Regions from separate parts of the Pseudomonas sp. ASL4 genome, predicted to be linked through region 2. Evidence: predicted binding sites of a transcription regulator. Region 2 holds the regulator's gene; each other region holds the start of a gene.

Region 1 (9,436 bases), 760 kb from region 2:
GGTCGCCAAGGATGGTCGCGACCACGGCGGCGCCGTGATCTGGCGGCGTCGACCACAGGTTGCGGGCGATGTTCGCCAGTTGACTGCGGATATCCACCAGCTTCTCGGCAGTTTTCGCGCAGACAATCAGCGCGCCAGTGCGGTCGCGGTACAGGCCGAAGTTCTTCGAGCAGGAGCTGGTGATCAACACTTCCGGCAGCGCATCGGCGAACAACCGGGTCGACCAGGCGTCCTGTTCCAGGCCATCGCCAAAACCTTGATAGGCGAAGTCGATCAGCGGCAACAGCTCACGGCGGCGAACCACATCCAGCACCCGGCGCCAATCGTCATGGGACAAATCGAAACCGGTCGGGTTGTGGCAGCAGGCGTGCAGCAATACGACGTCGCCCTTGGGGGCTTCATTCAGTACCGCCAGCATCGCTTCGACATCGAGACGGTTGTCGCTGCCCACATACGGGTAGTGACTGACCTTGACCCCGGCCGCGGCGAAAATCGTTTCGTGAATCGGCCAGGTCGGGTTGCTCAGCCAGACGCCACGACCCGGCAACATTTGGGCAATAAAATCGGCGCTCAAACGCAGTGCGCCAGTGCCGCCCGGAGTTTGGGTGACGCCGGCCCGTTGCTCGCTGATCAGCACGGAATCGGCGCCGAGCACCAATTCGTTCATGACCTTGCCGAACGCCGGTTCGCCGTGACCACCGATGTAGGTCTTGGTGGTCTGGCGATCTACCAGGCGCGCCTCGGCGAGTTTCACCGACTGAGGAATCGGCGTCAGGCCCTGGGCGTCTTTGTAGACACCCACGCCCAGATCGAACTTGCGCGGGTTAGGGTCCTGCGCATAGGCCTCCATCAGGCCGAGAATCGGATCGCCGGGGACTCGGCCGATGGCGTCGAAATGCATTATTTGCGGCCCTCGGCGTCTTTGGCTACGTCGTCAGTGCGCGCGGCCATGATGAAATCGTTGCGGTGCAGGCCTTTGATGGAGTGGCTCCACCAGGTCACGGTGACTTTACCCCACTCGGTCAGCAGGCCCGGGTGGTGACCTTCGGCCTCGGAGATTTCACCGACAGCGTTGGTGAACGCCAGGGCGTGCTTGAAATTCTTGAACAGGAAAACCTTTTCCAACTGCATCACGCTGTCGCGCACTTCGATGTTCCAGTCAGGAATCTGCTTGATCAGTACCGGCAGTTCTTCGTCGCTGACCTGAGGGGCGCCGGCTTGGCAGGCTTCGCAGTGGGCTTGGTTCAATGTGGACATGGTCTGTTTCCCGATTCGATTCTTGTTAGACGTTACTATTTTTCAGCGCGTACCGCGACTGCCGGTGCACTCAGGCCGCTTTTGGCTTTGGCGCAAATTTCGGTGCGTGCAAGCCCAACTGCATGCCTTGCTTGACCATGCCCATGATGTCTTCATGAGCGACGTCGAACAGGCGCTTGAGGTTGGGCAGCACAAAGTACAGCGGTTGCAGGATGTCGATGCGATACGGCGTGCGCATGCATTCCAGCGGATCGAAGGCCTGGTGTTCCGGCTCGTCCGACATGCAATAAACGGTTTCTTTAGGCGAGGACAGAATGCCGCCGCCGTAGATGCGCCGGCCCTGCGGGGTGTCGACCATGCCGAACTCGATGGTCATCCAGTACAGGCGTGCGAGGTAGACGCGTTCTTCCTTGGTGGCCTGTAGCCCAAGTTTGCCGTAGGTATGGGTAAATTCGGCAAACCAGGGGTTGGTCAGCAGCGGACAGTGGCCAAAGATCTCGTGGAAAATGTCCGGCTCTTGCAGGTAATCCAGTTCTTCGCGGGTACGAATAAACGTTGCCACTGGAAACTGCTTGTTGGCGAGCAATTCAAAAAAGGTCTGGAAGGGGATCAGTGCCGGGACACGGGCCACTTGCCAACCAGTGGTTTCACCGAGGACCTTGTTGATCTCGCCGAGTTGCGGAATGCGGTCGTGGGGCAGACCGAGTTTTTCGATACCGTCCAGGTATTCCTGGCACGCACGACCTTCGATCACTTTCAGTTGGCGAGTGATCAGCGTGTTCCACACCGCGTGTTCTTCGGCGGGGTAGTCGATAAAACCTTGCGCATCGGGCTCGCGAGCCACGTATTGCGTCTGCTTCATGCTGCTCTCCTGCTAGGGGAATTCGTTCTTGTTATGTCCAGCTATGGACCTAGAAATACCCCAAGGTGTGGGTTGATGCAGCAGGTGGTTCGGGTCGTGCGTAGGAAAAATCTGCGGTTTTCGTAAAGTTTTCGTTACGGAATCGGCGATATGGCGCAGGTATTGAGATTTCCCGGTTTGAAAAGCCTTCCAGCTGTCACATAATCTTGACGACTAACTTTGCGCCTCCGCAGAAAAATCCGTCCGAAGGCACTGCAATACCCATGTGGGAGCGGGCTTGCTCGCGAAGGCGGTCTGTCTGACACATTGATGTTGGATGAACCGACGCTTTCGCGAGCAAGCCCGCTCCCACAGGTTGCGCGCCAGGCATCTATCCCATTCACCGCTTTTTGGGCCTTTTATATGCGTATCAAAGTCCACTGCCAAAACCGCATCGGCATCCTGCGCGACATTCTCAACCTGCTGGTGGAATACGGGATCAACGTCGCTCGCGGCGAGGTAGGCGGTGAGCATGGCAACGCGATTTACCTGCACTGCCCGAACCTGATCAACATTCAGTTCCAGGCGCTGCGTCCGAAATTCGAGGCGATTGGTGGGGTATTTGGCGTCAAGCGTGTAGGGCTGATGCCCAGCGAGCGTCGGCACATGGAGCTCAATGCCTTGCTCGGCGCCCTGGAGTTTCCGGTGCTGTCGATCGACATGGGTGGCTCCATCGTCGCGGCCAACCGTGCGGCGGCGCAGTTGCTCGGGGTGCGGGTGGACGAGGTGCCGGGGATTCCGTTGTCGCGGTATGCCGAGGATTTCGATTTGCCGGAGTTGGTGCGGGCCAATAAGTCGCGGATCAACGGCTTGCGGGTGAAGGTGAAGGGTGACGTGTTTCTTGCCGATATCGCGCCGCTGCAATCGGAGCATGACGACAGCGAGGCCATGGCCGGTGCCGTGTTGACGTTGCACCGTGCGGACCGGGTCGGTGAGCGGATCTATAACGTGCGCAAACAGGAATTGCGCGGCTTCGACAGTATTTTCCAGAGCTCGAAAGTCATGGCAGCGGTGGTGCGTGAGGCTCGACGCATGGCGCCGCTGGATGCGCCGCTATTGATAGAGGGTGAAACCGGCACTGGCAAAGAGCTGCTGGCGCGGGCTTGTCACTTGGCCAGTCCGCGAGGGCAGTCGCCACTGATGGCCCTCAACTGCGCCGGCCTGCCGGAATCCATGGCCGAGACCGAATTGTTTGGCTACGGCCCTGGCGCGTTCGCAGGCGCGCGGGCCGAAGGCAAGCTCGGGCTGCTGGAGTTGACGGCCGGCGGTACGCTGTTTCTCGATGGTGTCGGCGAAATGAGCCCGCGCTTGCAGGTGAAGTTGCTGCGCTTTCTGCAGGACGGCTGCTTCCGGCGTGTAGGCAGTGATGAAGAGGTCTATCTGGATGTGCGGGTGATCTGCGCGACGCAAGTGGACCTGTCCGAGTTATGTGCCCGAGGCGAGTTTCGCCAGGATCTGTATCACCGCTTGAATGTGCTGTCATTGCACATCCCGCCGCTGCGCGAATGCCTCGACGGGCTGACGCCGCTGGTGGAGCATTTCCTCGATCAGGCCAGTCGGCAGATCGGTTGCCCGCTGCCGAAACTGGCGCCAGCAGCGATGGAGCGGCTCAGTCATTACCATTGGCCGGGCAATGTCCGGCAGTTGGAAAACGTGTTGTTCCAGGCGGTTTCCCTGTGCGAGGGCGGGACAGTCAAGGCTGAACACATTCGCCTGCCGGATTACGGCGTGCGTCAGCCCCTTGGCGATTTCTCGCTGGAGGGCGGGCTGGATGCGATTGTCGGGCGCTTCGAGAAAGCGGTGCTGGAGCGCTTGTATTCCGAGCACCCGAGCAGTCGGCAGTTGGGTAAGCGGTTGGGGGTTTCGCATACCACCATTGCCAACAAACTGCGCGAATACGATGTCGGCAAAGAGCCTGGTTCCTGAGTCACAGCACGGGTGTTGTGGCGAGGGAGCTTGCTCCCGCTCGGGCTCGAAGCGGCCGCAAAACCATCCTGCGCGATCTGTCTGTCAGATATCGGCAGTCCTTTTTGGGGCTGCTTCGCTGTCCAGCGGGAGCAAGCTCCCTCGCCACAGGGTACAGCGTCGTCCATGAAGGCTGACACTTGCCACTTACCGGCATAACACCGCCGGTTTTTCGACTTCGACACAATTCCCTCATCCCCTCTAAATCCTTCAAGTCCTTTGTTTGCCGGGCCTCGGGCCGCCAGAAAAAAGTTGGTCTGCAAATTGCTTGAGGCTCAGCAGTACAGCGGTGGGCGGCAAACGTCCGGCATGCAGAGGAAAGAGTGTGGACAAGTACCTTTATGTGGCAATGACCGGCGCCAGCCAGAATGCACTGGCGCAGAAGGCTCATGCGAACAACCTGGCGAACATCTCCACCAACGGTTTTCAGAAGGACCTGGAGCAGGCCCGTTCGATGCCGGTGTTTGGTGACAGCTTTCCGGCGCGTGCCTATGCCATGACCGAGCGTCCGGCCACCGACTTCTCGCCAGGATCGATGGTGGAAACCGGCCGTGATCTCGATGTGGCGGTGACCGGCGACGGCTGGATTGCCGTGCAAAGCCCCGACGGCAGCGAAAGTTACGTGCGCACCGGCAGCCTGAACGTTGACGCCTTGGGCGTGTTGCGCGCCGGCAATGGTATGCCGGTGATGGGCAATGGCGGGCCGATTGCCGTGCCGCCCGAGCAGAAAATCGAAGTAGGTGAGGACGGCACCATCAGCATTCGTTCGATGGGTGAAGGCCCGCGGGTGATTGCTCAAATCGACCGTATCAAACTGGTCAACCCTGACCTGAAGAACATGACCAAAGGCCTGGATGGTTCGATCCACACCATGGACGGCAAGCCGGCGCAAGCCGATGCGGGCGTCAAACTGGTGTCTGGGTTCCTTCAGTCGAGCAACGTCAATGCCGTGGAAGAAATGACCTCGGTGCTGGCGTTGTCGAAGCAATTCGAGCTGCACATCAAGATGATGAACACCGCCAAAGACGATGACCAGGCCATGGCTCAGGTCTTGCAGATCAGCTAATTATCAGAACGTCGCGCCGTAAAACAGGCGCACGAGGAGAATCGAAATGCTTCCGGCTCTATGGGTTGCCAAAACAGGTCTGTCCGCTCAGGACACCAACCTGACCACCATCTCCAACAACCTGGCGAACGTATCGACCACGGGCTTCAAACGTGACCGCGCCGAGTTCCAGGACTTGCTGTACCAGATCAAACGCCAGCCTGGCGCCCAGTCGACCCAGGACAGCGCGCTGCCGTCCGGTCTGCAATTGGGTACGGGTGTGCGCATCGTCGGCACCCAGAAAAACTTCACCGCCGGCAGCCTGCAAACCACCGAGCAGCCGTTGGACCTGGCCGTCGACGGCCGCGGTTTCTTCCAGATTCTGCAGCCGGACGGCACCACGTCTTACACCCGTGACGGCACCTTCCACCTCGACTCCAACGGCCAGATCGTGAACGCCAGCGGTTTCGCTCTGGAACCTGCGATCGTCATCCCGAACAACGCCCAGAGCTTCACGGTCGGTACGGACGGCACGGTGTCCATCACCGTTCCCGGCAACGCTGCCTCTCAAGTGATCGGCAACCTGCAAACCGCCGACTTCATCAACCCGGCCGGTCTGCAAGCAGTCGGTAACAACCTGTTCCTGGAAACCGCCGCCAGCGGCGCGCCGCAAGTCGGCACCCCGGGCCTGAACGGTTTTGGCACCACGCTGCAGAACACCTTGGAAGGGTCCAACGTCAGCACCGTTGAAGAGATGGTCAACATGATCACCACTCAGCGCGCTTACGAGATGAACTCCAAGGTGATCTCCACCGCCGACCAGATGCTCTCGTTCGTAACGCAGAATCTGTAATCAAGTCTATGAGGCGGCATGAAGCCGCCTGCAACACCGTGAGGTAGGGTCATGAATCGCTTTGTATCTGTTCTGGCACTGAGTGGGGTGGTCTCGCTCGCGGGCTGCGTCGCACCGACGCCCAAGCCCAATGACCCTTATTACGCCCCGGTGTTGCCGCGAACGCCGCTGCCGGCTGCCGCCAACAATGGCTCGATCTACCAGGCCGGTTTCGAACAAAACCTGTACGGCGACCGCAAGGCGTTCCGGGTCGGTGACATCATTACCATCACCCTGAACGAGAAGACTCAGGCCAGCAAGGGTGCCAACTCGCAGATCGACAAGACCAGCAAGACCAGCATCGGTCTGACGTCGCTGTTCGGTGGCGGCCTGACCACCAATAACCCGGTGGGCAGTGGTGACCTGAGCCTCAACGCCGGTTACAGCGGCGACCGTGCCACCAACGGGGCCAGCAAGTCCGGGCAGAGCAACAGCCTGACCGGTTCGATCACCGTGACCGTCGCCGATGTATTGCCCAACGGCATCATTGCCGTGCGTGGCGAGAAGTGGATGACCCTCAACTCGGGTGATGAGCTGGTGCGGATTGCCGGCCTGGTTCGCGCCGATGACATCGCCACTGACAATACCGTGTCGTCGACTCGCGTCGCCGATGCACGTATCACCTATTCGGGCACCGGTGCGTTTGCCGATGCGAGTCAGCCTGGCTGGTTCGACCGTTTCTTCCTCAGCCCGCTGTTCCCTTTCTAGGTGGCTACGTTGAATCTTAAACACCTGATGGTGGCCGCCCTGTTGCTGTCCGCAGCCTTCAACGCTCAAGCCGAGCGGCTGAAAGACATCGCCAGCATTTCCGGCGTGCGGACCAACCAATTGATCGGTTACGGCCTGGTGGTCGGGCTTAACGGCACCGGTGACCAGACGACGCAGACCCCGTTCACCCTGCAGACCTTCAACAACATGCTCTCGCAGTTCGGCATCAAGGTGCCGGCGGGTTCGGGCAACGTGCAGTTGAAGAACGTCGCGGCGGTGTCGATCAGTGCCGATTTGCCGGCGTTCGCCAAGCCGGGTCAGTTGGTGGATATCACGGTTTCGTCCATCGGTAACTCCAAGAGCCTGCGCGGCGGCACCTTGCTGCTGACGCCACTCAAAGGTATCGACGGCAACGTCTACGCCATCGCCCAGGGCAACCTGGTGGTCGGTGGTTTCGATGCTGAAGGTCGTGACGGTTCCAAGATCACCGTTAACGTTCCGTCGGCCGGTCGTATCCCGGGTGGTGCGTCGGTTGAACGTTCGGTGCCGAGCGGCTTCAACCAGGGCAACAGCCTGACCCTGAACCTCAACCGTTCGGACTTCACCACCGCCAAGCGCGTGGTCGACAAGATCAACGACATGCTCGGCCCTGGCGTTGCCCAGGCTATCGACGGCGGTTCGATTCGCGTCTCGGCACCTTTGGACCCGAGCCAGCGTGTCGACTACTTGTCGATCCTTGAAAACCTTGAAGTCGATCCGGGTCAAGCGGTGGCGAAAGTCATCATCAACTCCCGTACCGGCACCATCGTGATCGGCCAAAACGTCAAGGTTTCCCCGGCCGCCGTAACCCACGGCAGCCTGACCGTGACCATCACCGAAGACCCGATCGTCAGCCAGCCCGGCCCTTTGTCCAACGGGCAGACGGCGGTCGTGCCGCGCTCGCGGATCAACGCCCAGCAAGAGGCCAAGCCGATGTTTAAATTCGGCCCGGGCACCACCCTCGACGAAATCGTGCGTGCGGTGAACCAGGTCGGCGCGGCGCCGGGAGACTTGATGGCCATCCTCGAAGCACTGAAACAGGCCGGCGCGCTGCAAGCCGACCTGATCGTGATCTGAGGACGGCGACCATGGTGGATATGCGCAATGGCAATACCGTCGGCACCAGTGATTCGGGTTCTTACTCGGACCTCAATCGCCTGAACCAGCTCAAGGTCGGTGACAAGAACAGCGACGCCAACATGCGCAAGGTGGCGCAGGAGTTCGAGTCGCTGTTCCTCGGTGAAATGCTCAAGTCCATGCGCTCGGCCACCGAAACGCTAGGCAAGGACAATCCGCTCAACACGCCAGCTGCCAAGCAGTACCAGGAAATGTACGACCAGCAGTTGGCCGTTTCCATGTCTCGCCAGGGCGGTGGTATCGGTCTGGCCGACGTGTTGATGCGCCAGATGTCGAAGAACAAACCGCTGGCACCGGGTGAGGCTGCGGCTGCATCTGCGGCCAAGCAGGAAGCGGCGAAAGCGGCCGTGCCAACCCCGATAGCCGCTGGCACGACGGCCACCAATGGTCCGTTGTCGCGCCTCAATGGCCAGCGTCCGTTGTGGGCGTCGCGCTCGGGCAGGGTGCCGGCGCACGCCGCCGATCACACGAATGACGTGGCAATGCTCAATCAGCGCCGCCTGGCTCTGCCGACGAAACTGGCGGACCGCTTGCTCGCCGGGCTGGTGCCGTCGGTCACGAATACCGCAGCCACTGCCGCGACCGCGCAGAACAAAATCCAGGTTCCGCAGAACGGCAAGACCGGTGCTGGCCCGCTGTACAACGGCGATTGGCTGGCCTCGCAGACGGACACGTCGTCAAACGGGCAGATGCAGATTTACGGTCGCGCCATGGCGCAGATTCCTCTGGCGCCGGCGAAGAAAGCTTTCAGTTCCGCCGACGAATTCGTCAACACCATGCTGCCGATGGCCAAAGAAGCCGCCGCTCGCATCGGTGTCGATCCGCGTTACCTGGTGGCCCAGGCCGCCCTGGAAACCGGTTGGGGCAAATCGGTCATGCGCGCCCAGGATGGCAGCAGCAGTCACAACTTGTTTGGCATCAAGACCGGCAGCAGTTGGACCGGCGATTCGGCGCGGGCAATCACCAGCGAGTTCAAGGATGGCGCAATGGTCAAGGAGACGGCTGAGTTCCGTTCCTATGCCTCTTACAAGGACAGCTTCCACGACCTTGTAACTTTGCTGCAAACCAATAATCGCTATCAAGATGTGGTGAAGTCGGCCGATAACCCAGAACAGTTTGTACGCGAGTTGCAAAAGGCCGGTTATGCAACCGACCCGAACTACGCGAACAAGATTTCGCAAATAGCCAAGCAGATGACGAGTTACCAAAACTACGCTGCGGCGGGCGTTTCCACCACGCCTCTATAGGCACAAGGCATAAGGTCTGAACCATGAGTTTGCTCAATATCGGGATGTCGGGGCTAGCGGCTAGCTCATCCTCTTTGGCTGTGACGGGCAACAACATTGCCAACGTCGACACCGCCGGTTATTCACGTCAGCAAACGGTGCAGACCACCAACTCCTCACAGCAGGTCGGTAACGTGTTTATCGGCACCGGGACGACCCTGGCCGATGTGCGCCGGGTGTACAACTCCTACCTCGATGCACAGTTG
Region 2 (9,436 bases):
CCGCAAAAGACCCTGATCGTGGAGAGTAGCGGCAATCAGGACAGCCCGTTGATGAATGGCAACACGCCCATCCTCGGCCTCGACGTCTGGGAGCACGCTTATTACCTGCGCTATCAGAACCGTCGACCGGAATACATCAACGCGTTCTACAACGTGATTAATTGGCCTGAAGTCGCGGCGCGCTATCAGGCTGCACTGGTTTAAGTCATCGATAACAAGAATCCAAGGCCGACTATGGGCACTGAAACATTGGCGATCGGAAGTGGACGAATGTTTCGTTACGCACTGGGATCGTTGTTACTGCTGGCGGGTATGACGTTGTTGGCAGCCCAAGGGTTGGCATGGCTAGACCTGGAACCGAAGCTGTCGCGTGCCCTGCAAGGAGGGGTGATCTGCGCCTTGGGTACTGCGCTGGGGGCGGTGCCGGTGCTGGTGATTCGGCGCATGCCGCGGACGCTCAGCGATACCCTGCTCGGTTTCGGTGCCGGGGTGATGCTCGCGGCGACCGCGTTCTCGCTAATCGTCCCGGGCATTTCTGCGGCCGAAAGCCTGGGGCTGACGCCTTGGGCGGCCAGTGGACTAATCAGCTTCGGTATCATGTTCGGCGCATTCGGGCTGTTTCTGGTGGATCGCAAGGTTTCCGGGGCCAGCCCGGAAATGCTCGTCGGCACCTTGCAGCGACCGGTGATTCCACCGCGAATCTGGCTGTTTGTGTTCGCCATCATCGCCCACAACATTCCCGAGGGCATGGCGGTCGGGGTTTCGGCCGGCGGCGGTATGCCCGACGCCGACAGCCTGGCCATGGGTATCGCCTTGCAAGACGTACCCGAAGGGCTGGTGATCGCGTTGATATTGGCCGGGGCCGGGATGTCGCGGGCCAAGGCGTTCCTGATCGGTGCTGCGTCAGGGCTGGTAGAGCCGGTCTTCGCACTGTTATGTGCGTGGCTGGTTAGCCTGGCTGAATTGTTGTTGCCATTGGGTTTGGCGCTGGCGGCCGGGGCGATGCTGCTGGTGGTGACCCATGAAATCATCCCAGAGTCGCGGCGTAATGGTCACGACAAACTGGCGAGTCTGGGGTTGCTGCTGGGGTTTTGTTTGATGATGGTGATGGATACGGCACTGGCTTGAAAAAGATCGCAGCCTTCGGCAGCTCCTACGAGATAGGGAGCGGGGCTGCCGAGGGCTGCGATTTTTTGATTTATTCGCCTTCGTCGAAGAAGTTATTGATCAGCGCCACCAGTGCATCCAGCGCTTCTTGCTCTTGCTCACCTTCAGTACTCAGATGGATTTTGCTGCCCTTGCCGGCGGCGAGCATCATCATGGCCATGATGCTTTTGCCATCGACCATGGCTTGCGGGGTGCGTCCCGCTCTGATCTGGCAGGGAAACTGACCGGCAACCCCAACGAATTTCGCTGAAGCACGGGCATGCAGGCCCAGTTTGTTGATGATTTCAATTTCCAGAGCAGGCATCGCGTTGTGAATCCTTTAGCTGAGGTCGCGGTGGCGAACCTGGACGTTCTTCAGGGATTGTTGCAGGGCCTGGCCCAGACGTTCGGTCAGGTAGACGGAGCGGTGATGACCGCCGGTACAGCCAATGGCGATGGTGACGTAAGCGCGATTGCTGGCAGCAAAACGCGGAAGCCACTTGAACAGATAACCATAAATGTCCTGGAACATTTCTTCGACGTCCGGCTGTGCTGCCAGGTATTCGGCTACCGGTTGATCGAGCCCGGACTGTGCGCGCAGCTCCGGTTTCCAATAAGGATTGGGCAGGCAGCGCACATCGAACACCACGTCGGCATCTACTGGCATGCCACGCTTGAACCCGAAAGACTCCACCAGGAACGCCGTGCCGGGCTCAGGCTGATTCAACAGGCGCAGCTTGATGGTGTCGCGCAGTTGGTACAGGTTCAGGTTGGTGGTGTTGACCTTGAGGTCGGCCAGGTCTGCAATCGGCCCCAGCAGTTGAGTTTCGTCTTCTATCGCCTCGGCCAATGAGCGGTTGGCGGTGCTCAGCGGGTGACGGCGGCGGGTTTCCGAGAAACGCTTGAGCAGGGTTTCTTCATCGGCGTCCAGATACAGCACATCGCATTGGATATGCCGACCGCGAACTTCTTCAAGTAATTCGGGGAATCGCGTCAGGTGACTGGGCAGGTTGCGGGCGTCGATGGAAACGGCGACCAGCGGCTGAGCCAGCTCTGTATGAATCAGCGCGCGTTCGGCCAACTCCGGCAGCAGGCCGGCCGGCAGGTTGTCGATGCAGTAGTAGCCGTTGTCCTCAAGGACATCGAGTGCAGTACTTTTACCTGAGCCGGAGCGGCCACTGACAATGATCAAACGCATGATTAGTGACCGTTTTGCTCGCTCAGGACAACCTGATACAAGGCTTCGTTGCTCGGGGCACTGCGCAGTTTTTCGCGTACTTCCTTGCGATCAAGCATGCTGGCGATCTGGCGCAGTAATTCCAGGTGCGCATCGGTGGCGGCTTGCGGGACCAGCAGCACGAACAGCAGGTCAACCGGAGCGCCGTCGATGGCGTCGAAATCGATAGGTGCGTCAAGGTGCATCAAGGCACTGATGGGCGAGGTGCAGCCCTTCAGGCGACAGTGGGGGATAGCAATGCCGTTGCCAAAACCGGTGGAACCGAGTTTTTCACGGGCAATCAGAGCCTCGAAGACATCTTGCATCTCCAGATCCGGGACTTCCCGGGCGATCAGGTTGGCAATTTGTTCGAGGGCTTTCTTTTTACTGCCGCCCGGCACTTTCACGAGGGAACGGCCGGGGGTCAGGATACTTTCAAGTCGGATCATGGGTTGGGAGTGTTAACGACCGGTTGCGCCCTGAAGGAGGCTCTGGGTCTTTTCCTTATGCTTTTTAAGTTGGCGATCCAGCTTGTCGGTCAGTAGGTCAATAGCGGCATACATGTCGTTATGCTCGGCATTGGCGACCACTTCTCCGCCGGGGATATGCAGCGTGGCTTCGATTTTCTGCAGCAGCTTCTCGACGGTCATCGTGACTTGCACGTTGGTGATCTTGTCGAAATGCCTCTCTAATCGGTCGAGTTTTTCGCCGATGTAGGTGCGCAGGGGTTCGGTCACTTCCAGTTGGTGTCCACTGATGTTGACTTGCATACAGCTTCTCCTTCGTTGCCAGTGCATAAAGCGGCAGGTAAAGGTACCTGCCACTGGAACGCTGTGGCGTGGCTTACATCAACCGCTTGCGTTCGCTCGAAGGCGCGATCCCTAAGGACTCGCGGTACTTGGCGACGGTGCGGCGAGCCACCTGAATGCCTTGTGCCTCCAGTAAACCAGCGATCTTGCTGTCACTCAACGGCTTTTTCTGATTTTCCGCGGCAACCAGTTTTTTGATGATCGCGCGGATCGCTGTGGACGAGCATTCGCCGCCTTCAGAGGTGCTGACATGGCTGGAGAAAAAGTATTTCAGTTCATAAATGCCCCGTGGGGTATGCATGAACTTTTGGGTGGTCACCCGTGAAATCGTCGATTCGTGCATGCCCACCGCTTCGGCGATGTCATGCAGGACCAGCGGCTTCATGGCTTCGTCGCCGTACTCCAGGAAACCGCGCTGGTGCTCGACGATCTGGGTGGCGACTTTCATCAGGGTTTCGTTACGGCTTTGCAGGCTCTTGATGAACCAGCGGGCTTCCTGCAACTGATTACGCATGAAGGTGTTGTCGGCACTGGTGTCGGCGCGGCGCACGAAGCCGGCGTACTGGGCGTTGACCCGCAGCTTTGGCACTGACTCTTGATTCAACTCCACCAGCCAGCGCTCATTATCCTTGCGCACGATGACGTCGGGCACGACGTATTCGGCTTCGCTGGACTCGATCTGCGAGCCTGGACGCGGGTTCAGGCTCTGGACCAGCTCGATCACCTGGCGCAGTTCATCTTCCTTGAGCTTCATGCGGCGCATCAGTTGGCTGTAGTCGCGGCTGCCGAGCAGGTCGATGTAATCGGTGACCAGGCGCTTGGCCTCGGCCAGCCAAGGTGTTTTGGCGGGCAGTTGACGCAATTGCAGCAACAGGCACTCGCCCAGGTTGCGGGCGCCGATGCCGGCCGGTTCGAATTGCTGGATGCGATGCAGGACGGCTTCGATTTCGTCCAGCTCGATGTCCAGTTCCGGATCGAAGGCTTCGAGGATTTCCTCGAGGGTTTCGTCCAGGTAGCCCTGATTGTTGATGCAATCGATCAAGGTCACGGCGATCAGGCGATCGGTGTCGGACATCGGCGCCAGGTTCAGTTGCCAGAGCAGGTGGCTTTGCAGGCTTTCGCCGGCGGATGTACGGGTGGTGAAATCCCACTCGTCGTCATCGTTGCTCGGCAGGCTGCTGGCGCTGGTCTGGTAAACGTCTTCCCAGGCGGTATCGACGGGCAGTTCGTTGGGAATGCGCTCGTTCCAGTCCCCTTCCTCGAGGTTATCCACCGTCGGGGCGGTTTCCTGGTAGGAGGGTTCCTGAATGTCGGCGTTGGGTGGTTGTTCGGCTTTGTCGGCCAATGGGTCGGCGTTATCGAAGTCGTCGCCTTCTTCCTGGCGTTCGAGCATCGGATTGGACTCCAGGGCCTCCTGGATTTCCTGTTGCAGGTCCAGGGTCGACAATTGGAGCAGGCGGATGGCCTGTTGCAGCTGAGGTGTCATCGTCAGCTGCTGGCCCATTCTCAAGACTAGCGATGGTTTCATGGCAGGGGCTTAACACCTTATTCGCCGGCGCGCATGCGCCATCCACTACAGGGCGCCGAAGCGCCAAACTTAAGCAAATTATATGCCTGAAACTGAAGTGTTTGCCTAGAGCGCCGTAACAATAAAAAACACAGCGATGTGTTAATTGCGCCATGCGCTCTGTCGACTAGCCAGACACCTCGGTGCTTACAGGCGGAACTCGTGGCCCAGATACACTTCCTTGACCAGTTCGTTGGCCAGGATGGTGGCGGAGTCACCTTCGGCAATTAGCTGACCATCGTTGACGATGTAGGCGGTTTCGCAGATATCCAGTGTTTCACGGACGTTGTGGTCGGTGATCAGCACGCCAATGCCTTTGGCCTTGAGGTGATGGATGATCTGCTTGATGTCGCCAACCGAAATCGGGTCTACACCGGCGAAAGGTTCGTCGAGCAGGATGAATTTCGGGTTGGTGGCCAAGGCCCGGGCGATTTCCACTCGGCGTCGTTCACCACCGGACAGGCTCATGCCGAGGTTGTCACGGATGTGGCTGATGTGGAATTCCTGCAGCAGGCTTTCCAGCTCTTTGCGGCGAGCGGCCTTGTCGAGTTCCTTGCGGGTCTCGAGGATGGCCATGATGTTGTCGGCGACCGAGAGTTTGCGGAAGATCGACGCTTCTTGCGGAAGATAGCCGATACCGGCCTTTGCACGACCGTGCATCGGCTGGTGGCTGACGTCCAGATCGTCGATCAGTACGCGACCCTGGTCGGCTTGTACCAGGCCAACGATCATGTAAAAGCAGGTGGTCTTGCCGGCGCCGTTCGGGCCAAGCAGGCCGACGATCTGACCGCTGTCGATGGACAGGCTGACGTCACGCACGACCTGGCGGCTCTTGTAGCTCTTGGCCAGATGCTGGGCTTTCAGAGTTGCCATTACTGGGCCTTCTGCTTCGGCGGGATCACCATGTCGATCCGTTGGCGCGGCGTTGTGATCGGCGAGCCAGTGGCGCGGCCGGCCGTAGCCACCTGTTTCACCGTGTCGTAGACGATTTTCTCGCCTTCGGTGGTGCTGCCGTCATCGCTGATGACTTTGGCTTGATCGATCAGCACGATGCGGTTTTGCTGGGCATGGTACTGGACAGTCTTGCCATAGCCTTTGACTGGCTGTGGGGAGGTGGTTTTTTGCAACTGCTCGAAGTACGCCAGGTTGCCCACCGACGTTACGACATCGATCTGGCCATCCTTTGTACGAGTGATGGTCACGGTATTGCCGGTAACCTTCATCGAACCCTGGGTGATGATTACATCACCTTTATAGGTGGCGATACCTTGCTTGTCATCGAGCTGGGCATCGTCGGCCTGGATACGGATCGGTTTCGTACTATCGTCCGGCAGAGCCCAGGCGCTCACGCTTCCCAGTGCTGCGCCCAGACTGAGCAAAATAGGGAGGGTTTTAACGAGCCTCATACTGTCCTCTTACGTTCGATAGCAGGTGTATCCTGCTTTCTTTCAAATACGCTTTCATTCCGTTGCCAGTCGATACACCGCCAGCGCCGTCGATTCTAACGGGTTGCTCGGTCTGCGCATATTGCTGCTGCGGGAACACTGTCATGCGAGTACTGGTAATAATCATCTCGCGGTTCTTTTCATCGGTCCGTGCGATACGTACCGAGTCGATCAGCTCTACCTGAGTGCCGTCCGGATTCACCTCGCCACGCAAGCTTGTGACATGCCACGGAAACTCGGTGCCGCGGTACATGTTCAGGTCGGGGTTGGTCAGCAGTGACACATCGCTCGCCTTGAGGTGTTCGACCTTGTCGGACGTCAAGTCGTACTGCAAGCCGCCGTCCGGCAGGTACTGCACGCTGTGGGCGTTGAGTGCGTAATAGTCGATCTGGCTGACATCGACCTTGGCCACTGGCTTGTCGAGGAAGCGTTCCGGGCTGATGTTCCAGTAGCCGACCGCTGCGAATATCGCGGCGATGCAACAGAACATCAAGAAATTGCGAAACTTTTTGCTCAGCATAATGGGCTCACAGGTACGCGGCGTTAGCCGCATCGAGGCGGCCCTGGGCGCGCAGGATCAGTTCGCAGAATTCGCGGGCAGCACCTTCGCCGCCACGGGCCAGGGTGATGCCGTGGGCGTGTTCGCGCACGAAACTGGCGGCATTGGCCACCGCCATGCCCAGCCCGACGCGGCGAATCACCGGCAGGTCAGGCAGGTCGTCACCGAGGTAGGCAACTTGTTCATAGCTTAGGTTGAGTTGGGCAAGAAGCTCGTCGAGTACCACCAGTTTGTCTTCGCGACCCTGGTAGAGGTGTGGAATGCCGAGGTTTTTTGCCCGCCGTTCGACCACAGGGGTCTTGCGGCCGCTGATGATAGCGGTCTGCACGCCGGCTGCCATCAACATCTTGATGCCTTGGCCGTCGAGGGTGCTGAATGTCTTGAATTCACTGCCGTCTTCGAGGAAGTACAGGCGCCCGTCGGTCAGGACGCCATCGACGTCGAACACGGCCAGTTTGATTTGTTTGCCGCGTTGCAGCAGGTCGTTGCTCATTACATTACTCCTGCACGCAGCAAATCGTGCATGTTCAAGGCGCCGACCGGACGGTCTTCGCTGTCGACCACTACCAGTGCGCTGATTTTGTTGTCTTCCATGATCTTCAGGGCTTCGGCGGCAAGCATCTCGGCGCGTGCGGTCTTGCCGTGAGCGGTCATCACTTCATCGATGGTCGCCCGGTGAATGTCGATCGTGCGATCCAGGGAGCGGCGCAAGTCGCCGTCAGTGAAAATCCCAGCCAGCTTGCCGTCGGCTTCCAGAATGACGGTCATGCCCAGGCCCTTGCGGGTCATTTCCATCAGGGCATCCTTGAGTAGCGTGCCACGCTGGACTTGCGGCAACTCTTCGCCGGCGTGCATGACGTTTTCCACTTTTAGTAGTAAGCGTCGGCCGAGCGCGCCGCCCGGGTGGGAAAATGCGAAGTCTTCTGCGGTAAAACCGCGGGCTTCGAGCAGCGCCACGGCCAGGGCATCGCCCATGACCAGCGCGGCGGTGGTCGATGAGGTCGGCGCCAGGTTCAGCGGGCAGGCTTCGTGCTCCACGTGAACGTTGAGGTTGACCTCGGCAGCCTTGGCCAATGGCGAATCGGGATTGCCGGTCATGCTGATCAACTGGATGCCCAGACGCTTGATCAGCGGCAGCAATGTGACGATTTCATTGGTAGAGCCGGAGTTTGAGAGCGCCAGGATGATGTCATCTTTGGTGATCATGCCCATGTCGCCATGACTGGCTTCGGCCGGGTGTACGAAAAACGCCGTGGTGCCGGTGCTGGCCAGGGTGGCGGCAATTTTGTTACCGATATGCCCCGACTTGCCCATGCCGACCACGACTACGCGGCCTTTGCTGGCCAGAATCATCTCGCAAGCGCGTACGAAATCAGCGTCGATATGGGGCAGTAAGCCTTGTACGGCTTCCACTTCGAGGCGGATGGTACGTTGTGCCGATTGAATCAGGTCGCTTGATTGGCTCATGTCAGAATCGTATAGCCCGATGAAAAGGCGGCGATTATAGCGGTAATGATCGAAACCCTCACGTTAGTTCGTCGTGCTTTGTTAATACCTGTTACCGAAATACTCCAAATGCGGCTTTTTGCCTGTCCTCTTGCTGAACATGCCCCGGCTTGGGCCTTGGGCGCTTGGCTATTGCAGTGATATAGTTCGCCGCCAGTTCGGCCTGCCCGGGGAGGTATGTGCTTTCGTCAGAAAGCCAGGCGTCCGAGTGAGAGGCTGCATCGCAAGGAGTTTAGATGAGTGCCGATAACGCCTACGCGGTCGAGCTGAAGGGACTGACCTTCAAGCGCGGTGCGCGCAGCATTTTCAATAACGTCGATATCCGCATCCCACGCGGCAAGGTCACCGGTATCATGGGGCCTTCCGGGTGTGGCAAGACCACCCTGTTACGGCTGATGGGCGCCCAGTTGCGACCTAATAGCGGTGAAGTCTGGGTCAACGGTCAGAACCTGCCCAAGTTGTCGCGCAGCGATTTGTTCGATGCGCGCAAGCACATGGGTGTGCTGTTCCAGAGCGGGGCGTTGTTTACCGATCTGGATGTGTTCGAGAACGTCGCCTTCCCGCTACGGGTTCATACCGAGCTGCCGGAAGAAATGATCCGTGACATCGTCCTGCTTAAATTGCAGGCCGTTGGCTTGCGCGGCGCCATCGATCTCATGCCCGACGAACTGTCTGGTGGCATGAAGCGTCGTGTCGCGCTGGCGCGAGCGATTGCCCTCGATCCGCAAATCCTCATGTATGACGAGCCCTTTGTGGGGCAGGACCCGATCGCCATGGGCGTACTGGTGCGCCTGATCCGTCTGCTCAACGATGCGTTGGGCATCACCAGCATCGTGGTCTCCCACGATCTGGCAGAGACCGCGAGCATTGCCGATTACATTTATGTAGTGGGTGATGGGCAAGTGCTGGGGCAGGGCACGCCTGACGAATTGATGAATTCTCAGGAGCCACGTATCCGTCAATTCATGACAGGTGACCCCGATGGTCCGGTCGCCTATCACTTTCCAGCGACGGATTACCGCGCAGATCTTCTGGGGAAGCGCTGATGCGCAAGATTTCACTGATAGAAAAAGTGCGCCGGTTCGGCCACGGGGCTATCGATGCCGTCGGGGTGTTCGGGCGGGCGACGATTTTCCTGTTTCACGCATTGTTTAGCCGCGGCGGTATTGGCGGCGGTTTTGGTTTGCT
Region 3 (9,436 bases), 2.9 Mb from region 2:
ACCCCCCAAAACGCATTATCTTGTACCTCGGCGCTAAAAAAACCCTACATGTAGGGTTTTCGCCCAAAAACCAAACACAAATCAGACACCGAATTCAAGCGCTTTTATTGCCTTTGTCTGGTTGAACCAAACGTATTTTCAGAAGACCAAACCGCACGAGCGGATGGCTGCTGTTTTTGACCCCCAAGCGGCGAAAACGGTACGGGTGTTGCAGTCCATAACTGTCACCCAAAAGGAATTCGGTTTTCAGCCTACGGCTTGAAACCAAAGACTTCGGCATGGAAGCGGCGCTCAAAAGGCCCCCTTCCTGAACTGTCCCGAAGTTGTTATGCCCGGCGCTCGCCGGTTGTAGTGCTTCAGGACGGAACGGTGGGCACCGTGATGGTGCCCAAACAAACATAGAGAACGTGGAGACACCCATGCAAACCGACACAACTCGCGAGAACCCGCAGGGCACCTTGCCGCAGGCCGCTGATTCGAATTCGGATCTGTCCGCCACCGCGCCTGGCCAACTGCGCGTGATCAAGCGTAACGGCACTGTCGTTCCTTACACCGATGACAAAATTACCGTCGCCATCACCAAAGCGTTTCTCGCAGTTGAGGGTGGCACCGCTGCTGCCTCGTCGCGAATCCACGACACCGTTGCCCGCCTGACCGAACAAGTCACCGCGACCTTCAAGCGTCGCATGCCTTCGGGCGGCACCATCCACATCGAAGAAATCCAGGACCAGGTTGAACTGGCCCTGATGCGTGCCGGCGAGCAGAAAGTGGCCCGCGACTATGTGATCTACCGTGACGGTCGTTCGAAAGAACGCGCTGCCCACGCGCCGACCGAAGAAGCCGTCAACGCTCACCCGTCGATCCGCATCACCCGCGCCGACGGCACCTTTGCTCCTCTGGACATGGGCCGCCTGAACACCATCGTCACCGAAGCGTGCGAAGGCCTGGCAGAAGTCGACGGCGACCTGATCCAGCGCGAAACCCTGAAAAACCTGTACGACGGCGTGGCCCTGACCGACGTCAACACCGCTCTGGTGATGACCGCCCGTACCTTGGTTGAGCGTGAGCCGAACTACTCGTTCGTGACCGCCCGCCTGCTGATGGACACCCTGCGTGCCGAAGGCCTGAGCTTCCTGGAAGTTGCCGAAAGCGCAACCCACCACGAAATGGTCGACCTGTACGCCAAGGCCCTGCCTTCGTACATCGCCAAGGGCATCGAATTCGAATTGCTGAACCCGATCCTGGCCACGTTTGACCTGGAAAAACTCGGCAAGGCAATCAACCACGAGCGCGATCAGCAGTTCACGTACCTGGGCCTGCAAACCCTGTACGACCGTTACTTCATCCACAAGGATGGCGTGCGTTTCGAACTGCCGCAGATCTTCTTCATGCGCGTGGCCATGGGCCTGGCGATCGAAGAGAAGAACAAAGAAGACCGTGCGATCGAGTTCTACAACCTGTTGTCGTCCTTCGATTACATGTCCTCGACTCCAACACTGTTCAACGCCGGCACCCTGCGTCCACAGCTGTCGAGCTGCTACCTGACCACCGTGCCGGATGACCTGTCGGGCATTTACCACGCGATCCACGACAACGCCATGTTGTCCAAATTCGCTGGCGGCCTGGGCAACGACTGGACGCCGGTTCGTGCCTTGGGTTCGTACATCAAGGGCACCAACGGCAAATCCCAGGGCGTTGTTCCGTTCCTGAAAGTGGTGAACGACACCGCCGTAGCCGTTAACCAGGGTGGCAAGCGCAAAGGCGCTGTCTGTGCCTACCTGGAAACCTGGCACATGGACATCGAAGAGTTCATCGAACTCCGCAAGAACACCGGTGATGATCGTCGTCGTACCCACGACATGAACACTGCCAACTGGATCCCTGACCTGTTCATGAAGCGCGTCTTCGATGACGGCAAGTGGACCTTGTTCTCGCCGTCCGAAGTTCCGGATCTGCACGACCTGACCGGCAAGGCTTTCGAAGAGCGCTACGAGTACTACGAAGCGCTGTCCGAGTACCCGGGCAAGATCAAGCTGTTCAAGACCATCCAGGCCAAAGACCTGTGGCGCAAAATGCTGTCCATGCTGTTTGAAACCGGCCACCCATGGCTGACCTTCAAAGACCCGTGCAACCTGCGCAGCCCGCAGCAGCACGTTGGCGTGGTTCACAGCTCGAACCTGTGCACCGAGATCACCTTGAACACCAACAAGGACGAGATCGCCGTTTGCAACCTGGGCTCGATCAACCTGCCGAACCACATCACCAACGGCAAGCTGGACACCGCCAAGCTGGAACGTACCGTGAACACCGCCGTTCGCATGCTCGATAACGTTATCGACATCAACTACTACTCGGTGCCACAAGCGAAGAACTCCAACTTCAAGCACCGTCCGGTCGGTCTGGGCATCATGGGCTTCCAGGACGCTCTGTACCTGCAGCACATTCCTTACGGTTCCGACGCTGCCGTCGAGTTCGCCGACAAGTCCATGGAAGCGGTCAGCTACTTCGCTATCCAGGCTTCCTGCGACCTGGCCGACGAGCGCGGCGCCTATGAGACGTTCCAGGGTTCGCTGTGGTCCAAAGGCATCCTGCCGCTGGATTCGCAACAGATCCTGATCGAGCAACGTGGCCAGAAGTACATCGACGTTGACCTGAACGAATCCCTGGACTGGGCACCGGTTCGTGCCCGTGTACAGAAAGGCATTCGTAACTCCAACATCATGGCCATCGCACCGACCGCCACCATCGCCAACATCACTGGCGTATCGCAGTCGATCGAACCGACCTACCAGAACCTCTATGTGAAATCGAACCTGTCGGGCGAATTCACCGTGATCAACCCGTACCTGGTTCGCGACCTGAAGGCTCGCGGTCTGTGGGACTCGGTCATGATCAACGACCTGAAGTACTACGACGGTTCGGTTCAGCAGATCGAGCGCATTCCGCAAGAACTCAAAGAGCTCTACGCGACTGCCTTCGAAGTGGACACCAAGTGGATCGTTGACGCGGCAAGCCGTCGTCAGAAGTGGATCGACCAGGCTCAGTCCCTGAACCTGTACATCGCCGGCGCTTCGGGCAAGAAACTGGACGTGACCTACCGCATGGCTTGGTACCGTGGCCTGAAAACCACTTACTACCTCCGTGCCCTGGCCGCGACCAGCACCGAGAAGTCGACCATCAACACCGGCAAGCTGAACGCTGTTTCCAGCGGCGGCAACCACGGTGACGATTCGGTCCTGGCAGCTCCTGCCGGTCCGGCACCAGTGCCAAAGGCTTGCGCGATTGACGAGCCGGATTGCGAAGCTTGCCAATAAGCTGAGCCGGTAAGCGCTTAACGGCGCTTATCTGAAACCCCCGATTAGTTCTCTGGACTGGTCGGGGGTTTTCTTTTGCCTTAGGGAAAGTGTTGGTCGGTCTGACGTCTTCGCGGGCAAGCCTCGCTCCTACAGATTCTATGTCGCTCCCAAGGCAAATGAACGACGCCAAATCTGTAGGAGCGAGGCTTGCCCGCGAAGAGGCCATCACCCACAACGCAAATTCAGAGACCAGCCTCAAATCCCGTGCATAAAAAAGCCCCTCTTCCGAGGGGCTCTTGGTGAAGCGCTACAACCCAACCAGCATCAGGTCATCTGAATGATGGTCTGCATGATGGTGCTCTGGGTGGAGATGGTCTTGGCGTTCGCCTGGTAGTTGCTCTGCGCCTTGATCAGGTTGACCAGTTCGTTGGTCAGGTTGACGTTGGACTCTTCCAGGGAGTTGGACTCGATAGAACCCAGAGTCCCGGTTTCCGGAGCATCGTAGCCCGGGATACCCGAAGAGAACGTCTCTTTCCAGCTAGTGCCGCCAACCGCTTGCAGGCCTTGTTCGTTAGTGAAGCTTGCCAGTGCAACCTGGCCGATAGCCTTGCTCTGGTTGTTGCTGAAGTTGGCGAACAGGGTACCGGTGCCGTCGATGGTCAGGTTGGTGATCTGGCCAGTGGCGTAACCGTCCTGAGTCGGGATCGAACGCGCGGTGTCAGCGTTGTACTGAGTGGTATTGGCCATGGAGATGGTCACACCGGCCGGGTTAGCGGCAGCGCCATTGGCTGTCCAAACGCCATTGGTCACAGTGCCTGGCACCCAGCTGTTAACCGTCAGGTTGCTGCTGATGATTGGAGCGCCACCCGCCGGATTAGGCGTGCTGACCTGAGTCAACTTACCAGTGGCGTCAAACGACAGTGTCGAAGCGACCGGTGCAGTGGTTTTCGGGTCGCTGCCGGTAGCATCCGGGTTGCGGCCGTCTACCAGGGTGTAGACCTTCCAGGTATTGCCACCGGTTTTCACCAGGTATTGATCCATGGAGTGCTGGTTGCCCTGACTGTCATAGATCGGGGTGCTGAACGACTTGGTGTAGGTCGCCGTCAGAGTCGGGTCGAACTTGCCGGCCGGAACGGTATCGTCGATGACCGGGGCCGTCGAGTTCAGGTTGATCGTCGAAGTCACCAACGAAGTGGTCTTCGGCGCCAGGTTCGAAGTGTCAATTTTCAGATCGGTCAACACACCGTTGATGACTTTGCCATTGGCATCCACACCGTAGCCTTGCAGGCGCGAGGTGTAGTCGGTGTTGGTGATGTAACCATCGCTGTTGACCTTGAACGTACCGGCACGGGTGTAGGTCGTCGAACCGTTGTTGCTCAGGGTGAAGAAACCCGAACCGTTGATGCCCATGTCCAACACGTTACCGGTGTTGTTGATGTCACCTTGGGTGAACTGTTGGGACACGTTGGCCAGTTTTACACCGCTGCCGACGACTTGGCTGCCGCTGCCGAGTTTGGTCGCCGAATAGACGTCTTCAAACTCTGTACGGGAGGATTTGAAACCGGTGGTCGCGACGTTGGCGATGTTGTTACCGGTTACATCCAGTTGTTTGTTGGCTGCATAGAGACCGCTAAGGCCGATATTGAAAGACATATTCCACTCCTTTGTGCCGGTTAGTCGGCTCTATATACCAATGGTTTGAACTTTGGACAGGGCGACCGGGCCCAGGCCTGCGAGGTTGAGCGTCAGCTCGCCGCCGGTCTGGCTCAGGGTCACGCTGTTGACGGTGGCCGGCAGGTAAACCGCCAGGTCCGTCGCCGTACCGTTGACAGGCGCGCTGGCCTTGACGGTATAAGTGCCGACTGGAACGGTGGCGCCGCTCGAGTCCTTGCCATCCCAGGTGAAGGCAGCACTGCCTGCCGCCTGAGTGCCCAGATCGATGGTTCTGACTGTGTTGCCACTGCTGTCGGAAATGGTCACGGTGCCGCTGGCGATGGACGACGTCAGGTTCACCGAACCGTTAACCGCTTTGGTCGGATCATCAACCTGCAGTGAGTTGGTCTGCACGATCACCGAACGACCGACCAACGACGAAGCCTGCAACGCTTGCGAAGAGCTGAAGTTGCTGGCAATCGAGCTGACCGTGGTGTTCAGCGTGGTGATGCCTTCCAGACTGCTGAACTGGGCCAACTGGGCGACGAACGCACTGTTGTCCTGCGGGTCCAGCGGGTTCTGGTTTTTGAGTTGGGTCACCAGCAATTGCAGGAACGCGTCCTTGCCCAGTGTCTGGCCGCCGGTCGCGGCGCCGGCCAAAGAGCCAAGGCTATTCGCGGTGGAGCTGTTGGCCGTCACCGAGGAGTTGGCCAGAATGTCGTTCATGCTGAGGCTGCTGGTGGTATCGGTAACACTCATCTGAGTCGCCCCTTATCACTGACCGAGGGTCAGGACCTTCTGCATCATGGTTTTGGCGGTGTTCATCATTTCCGCGTTGGTCTGGAACGAACGGCTCGCGGAAATCATGTCAGCCATTTCTTCGACGACGTTGACGTTCGGGTAGTAGACGTAGCCCTTGGCGTCGGCGGCCGGATGGTTCGGCTCGTAGCGCGCTTCAAGATTGCTCTGGTCTTCGACCACGCCCAGCACTTGCACGCCTTGACCGGCGGCGTCCTGGCTCTGGAACAGCGAATCGCTGCCGCCGTTCTGGCCGCCCTGGAACATGGTGGCGAATACCGGGTGACGGGCACGATAGGTCTGGTCGATGCTCGACGAGACGGTTTCGGCGTTGGCGATGTTCGAGGCAACGGTGTTCAGGCGAGTGGTCTGGGCACTCATGCCGCTACCGGCAATGTTGAAAACACTGGCAAGAGACATGACTTACTCTCCACGCAGGGCTGAAACCAGCCCTTTGAATTTGCTGTTGAGCAGGGTGAAGCTAGCCTGGAAGCCCACCGCGTTTTCCGCGTAGTTGGATTGTTCCAGTTGGGCGTCCACGGTGTTCTGGTCGATCGACGGTTGCATCGGCGTGCGATACAGCAGCGACTCGTCACCATTGCCCAGGCCTTCGGCTTCGATATGACGGCTGTTCGTCATGTTCAAGGCGAAAGTGCCGTTCTTGGTTTTCTCGTTCTGTGCGGCAAGCACCTTGGAGAAATCCAGGTCCCGAGCCTTGTAGTTCGGGGTGTCGGCGTTGGCAATGTTGTTGGCCAGGACTTCGGCACGCTGAGCGCGGAAGCCCAGGGCTTGTTCGTGGATACCGAGCGCTTTATCGAAGCTGATGCTCATGTCGGGAAACCTTCGGGTGACCTGATTTTTCGTAACGTGAACATAGCAAGCCGCGTGCCAATTAAAAAAAGCCCGTAAACCGGGCCTTTGCGGGCATCGGCAAGGCGGCAATGCCAGAAAAGCGGCAACGGGTTTCCGCCGCCTGCCGCTTTTCTGCCGCTTTCCCGAATCGCGCGCGGCCCCTGTAGGAGCTGCCGAAGGCTACGATCTTTTGATCTTGATCTTAAAAACCAGGATCAAAAGATCGCAGCCTTCAGCAGCTCCTACGTGATGCAAAAGCGGCAGGCATAAAAAAGGGAGCCCTTGAGGACTCCCGTTTTTTTATGCCTGCCGCTTTTGCATCACTTCGCCTGGTAAATGATCCCCGGACTGCACTGGACCATTTGGTAATGGTCCGGCAAACCGTTCAGCGCTTCAGAAGCGCCCAGGAACAAGTAACCACCCGGCTTCAACGTGCTGTGAATGCGCAACAGGATGTCTTTCTTCACCTCGGCGGAGAAGTAGATCAGCACGTTGCGGCAGAACACGATGTCGAACTTGCCCAGTGCTGCGTAGCTATCGAGCAGGTTGAACGAGCGAAACTCCACCCGACTCTTGATCGGCGCCTTGATTGCCCAACGCCCCGGCCCTTTCGGGTCGAAGTAACGCTGCAAACGCTCGGGCGACAGACCGCGACCGATCGCCAGGCTGTCGTACTCGCCAGTCTTGCAGTTGGTCAGCATGGTGCCGGACAAGTCGGTGGCAACAATCTGCACGCCCATCTTCAACTGGCCCATGTTGACCCGTTCGAACTCGTCGATGGACATCGACAGCGAATACGGTTCCTGACCCGACGAGCAAGCCGCCGACCAGATGCGCAGACGTTGACCGGGAGCAGCCTTGATTGCTTCGGGCAGCACCTTGTTCTTCAAGACTTCAAACGGATAGGTGTCACGAAACCACAGGGTTTCGTTGGTCGTCATGGCATCCACCACCATTTCGCGCAAACCACTGCGCGGCTGGGTCTGGATGCGCTGCACCAGTTCACCCAGGGACTTGATGCCCTGCTGTTCCATCAGTTTGTTGAGACGGCTCGAGACCAGGTACTGCTTGTTTTCACCGAGCAAAATGCCACAGGCTTTTTCCAGGAATACCCGGAACTGTTCGAAATCCAAATTACCCGTAGACAAAGATACCGCCTCTTAAATCGTGTTGACCGCCAGGGGCAAAAGGCCCCTAGCTGATGTCTGCTGCTTTGATCCGGTCGACTACCCGGGATGCCAGGTCATCAGGACGGAATTTGGCAAGGAAGTCATCGGCACCGACTTTCTTGACCATCGCCTGATTGAACACACCCGACAACGAAGTATGCAGGATGATATGAAGCTTTTGCATGCGAGGGTCGTTGCGGATCTCGGCCGTCAGGGTGTACCCGTCCATCTCCGGCATCTCGATGTCGGAGATCATCATCAGGAACTCTTCTTCCGGCTTCTTGCCCTCGTCGACCAGCTTGCGCAGGTACTCCAGCGCTTGCCGACCGTCGTTCAACGCCACCACTTCGACACCGATCGTTTGCAGGCAACGGGTCACCTGCTTGCGCGCCACCGACGAGTCATCGACCGTCAGCACTCGCAAGGACAAGGCCTTGTGCTGGGTTTCGACATCGACCACCCCCACCGAAATCGCTTCCGGTGTCGGCGCAACCTCCGCCAGGACTTTCTCGACATCGATGATTTCGACTAACTGATTGTCGACCCGAGTCACAGCCGTGAGGTAATGATCGCGTCCAGTGCCCTTGGGTGGCGGATGAATCTCCTCCCAGTTCATGTTGACGATGCGCTCTACCGACCGGACCAGGAAACCCTGAGTCTTGGTGTTGTACTCCGTGATGATCACGAAGGGATTGCTTTGATCTTTAAGTGCACCGGCACCGGTCGCCATCGCCAGATCGAGGATCGGGATGGTCGCCCCACGAATATTTGCCACACCGCACACGACGGGACTGGACTTGGGCATCAGAGTCAGTTTGGGGCATTGCAGCACCTCACGAACCTTGAACACGTTGATCCCGTAGAGTTGCTGGCCGTCGAGACGGAACAACAACAGCTCCAGGCGATTCTGCCCTACCAGTTGCGTGCGCTGGTTTACCGAATCCATTACACCAGCCATGCCCAGACTCCTACACCAACGCTAAGTTGTGTTGCGACGCACATTCATCACTAAACGGCACGGCGCTTGCTTTTTAACCCTTATGAACGATCAAACGACATTTTTCCGACGCCTGACATCAAACTACCGCAAATTGCTTTGCGTGATGTCGGCTGCTTGCCTGTTGACCCCTGGCAGCCCTGCCGTTGCTGATGCGGTTACCTTGCCTGACATGCTTATCGGCGTCACTCAGGGCTTTCTTGAATTCACCGTAGAGGACTATCTGGCTACCAGTCAAACGGAAGGTCGCTACGAAATCGAGGTCAAGCAGCTCGATCCGCGACTGCGCATGCCCATGTGCGACAAGGAATTGACAGCCTCCCTGGAAAGCCCGGCCACCCCCATCGGGCGGGTTACAGTCAAGGTTCGTTGCGAGGGCAGCTCCCCCTGGACCGTGTTCGTACCCGCTCAAGTGCACCTGTTTCGAGAGGTCGTCACCACCACTCGCCCGCTCAGGCGCGCCGGCATCATCGAACCGGGCGATGTCGTTTTACGCGAGCGCGACATCAGCTTGATCAACCAGGGGTATTTCACCTCGGTTGACCAGGCCATCGGACAGAAACTTACCCGACAAACGGTAGGCGATCAGGTCATCACCCTGGTCCATCTCGAACAGGCGGAAGTCGTACGCAAGGGTGATCAGGTGGTGATTACCGCACGCAGTGGTACGC

What was found. Region 2 encodes sigma-54, which starts transcription at its own class of promoters, with help from an activator protein. Its sites were predicted from a motif close to ANTGGCATNNANNTTGCTNT; they were not measured.
Region 1: the regulator sigma-54 is predicted to act here: its motif matches at 4,375-4,394, upstream of AC1MEW_RS29150 (flagellar basal body rod protein FlgF).
Region 3: the regulator sigma-54 is predicted to act here: its motif matches at 6,621-6,640, upstream of flgB (flagellar basal body rod protein FlgB).

The regions. Positions count from the first base shown of each region.
Region 1 is NZ_CM155280.1:6,362,011-6,371,446, reverse strand. Features, by position in the region: gene AC1MEW_RS29170 (amino acid aminotransferase) at 1-901, opposite strand, end outside; gene AC1MEW_RS29165 (4a-hydroxytetrahydrobiopterin dehydratase) at 901-1,257, opposite strand; gene phhA (phenylalanine 4-monooxygenase) at 1,328-2,119, opposite strand; gene AC1MEW_RS29155 (sigma-54-dependent transcriptional regulator) at 2,522-4,084, shown strand; gene AC1MEW_RS29150 (flagellar basal body rod protein FlgF) at 4,449-5,189, shown strand; gene flgG (flagellar basal-body rod protein FlgG) at 5,236-6,021, shown strand; gene flgH (flagellar basal body L-ring protein FlgH) at 6,073-6,768, shown strand; gene AC1MEW_RS29135 (flagellar basal body P-ring protein FlgI) at 6,796-7,884, shown strand; gene flgJ (flagellar assembly peptidoglycan hydrolase FlgJ) at 7,896-9,191, shown strand; gene flgK (flagellar hook-associated protein FlgK) at 9,215-9,436, shown strand, end outside.
Region 2 is NZ_CM155280.1:7,121,884-7,131,319, reverse strand. Features, by position in the region: gene AC1MEW_RS32700 (superoxide dismutase) at 1-204, shown strand, start outside; gene AC1MEW_RS32695 (ZIP family metal transporter) at 235-1,128, shown strand; gene AC1MEW_RS32690 (HPr family phosphocarrier protein) at 1,199-1,471, opposite strand; gene rapZ (RNase adapter RapZ) at 1,487-2,344, opposite strand; gene ptsN (PTS IIA-like nitrogen regulatory protein PtsN) at 2,347-2,811, opposite strand; gene hpf (ribosome hibernation-promoting factor, HPF/YfiA family) at 2,824-3,132, opposite strand; gene AC1MEW_RS32670 (RNA polymerase factor sigma-54) at 3,206-4,699, opposite strand; gene lptB (LPS export ABC transporter ATP-binding protein) at 4,886-5,611, opposite strand; gene lptA (lipopolysaccharide transport periplasmic protein LptA) at 5,611-6,144, opposite strand; gene lptC (LPS export ABC transporter periplasmic protein LptC) at 6,131-6,703, opposite strand; gene AC1MEW_RS32650 (KdsC family phosphatase) at 6,711-7,235, opposite strand; gene AC1MEW_RS32645 (KpsF/GutQ family sugar-phosphate isomerase) at 7,235-8,209, opposite strand; gene AC1MEW_RS32640 (ATP-binding cassette domain-containing protein) at 8,485-9,294, shown strand; gene mlaE (lipid asymmetry maintenance ABC transporter permease subunit MlaE) at 9,294-9,436, shown strand, end outside.
Region 3 is NZ_CM155280.1:2,491,813-2,501,248, reverse strand. Features, by position in the region: gene AC1MEW_RS11340 (ribonucleoside-diphosphate reductase subunit alpha) at 420-3,314, shown strand; gene flgE (flagellar hook protein FlgE) at 3,621-4,949, opposite strand; gene flgD (flagellar hook assembly protein FlgD) at 4,980-5,708, opposite strand; gene flgC (flagellar basal body rod protein FlgC) at 5,724-6,167, opposite strand; gene flgB (flagellar basal body rod protein FlgB) at 6,171-6,578, opposite strand; gene cheR (protein-glutamate O-methyltransferase CheR) at 6,920-7,747, opposite strand; gene AC1MEW_RS11310 (chemotaxis protein CheV) at 7,794-8,726, opposite strand; gene flgA (flagellar basal body P-ring formation chaperone FlgA) at 8,809-9,436, shown strand, end outside.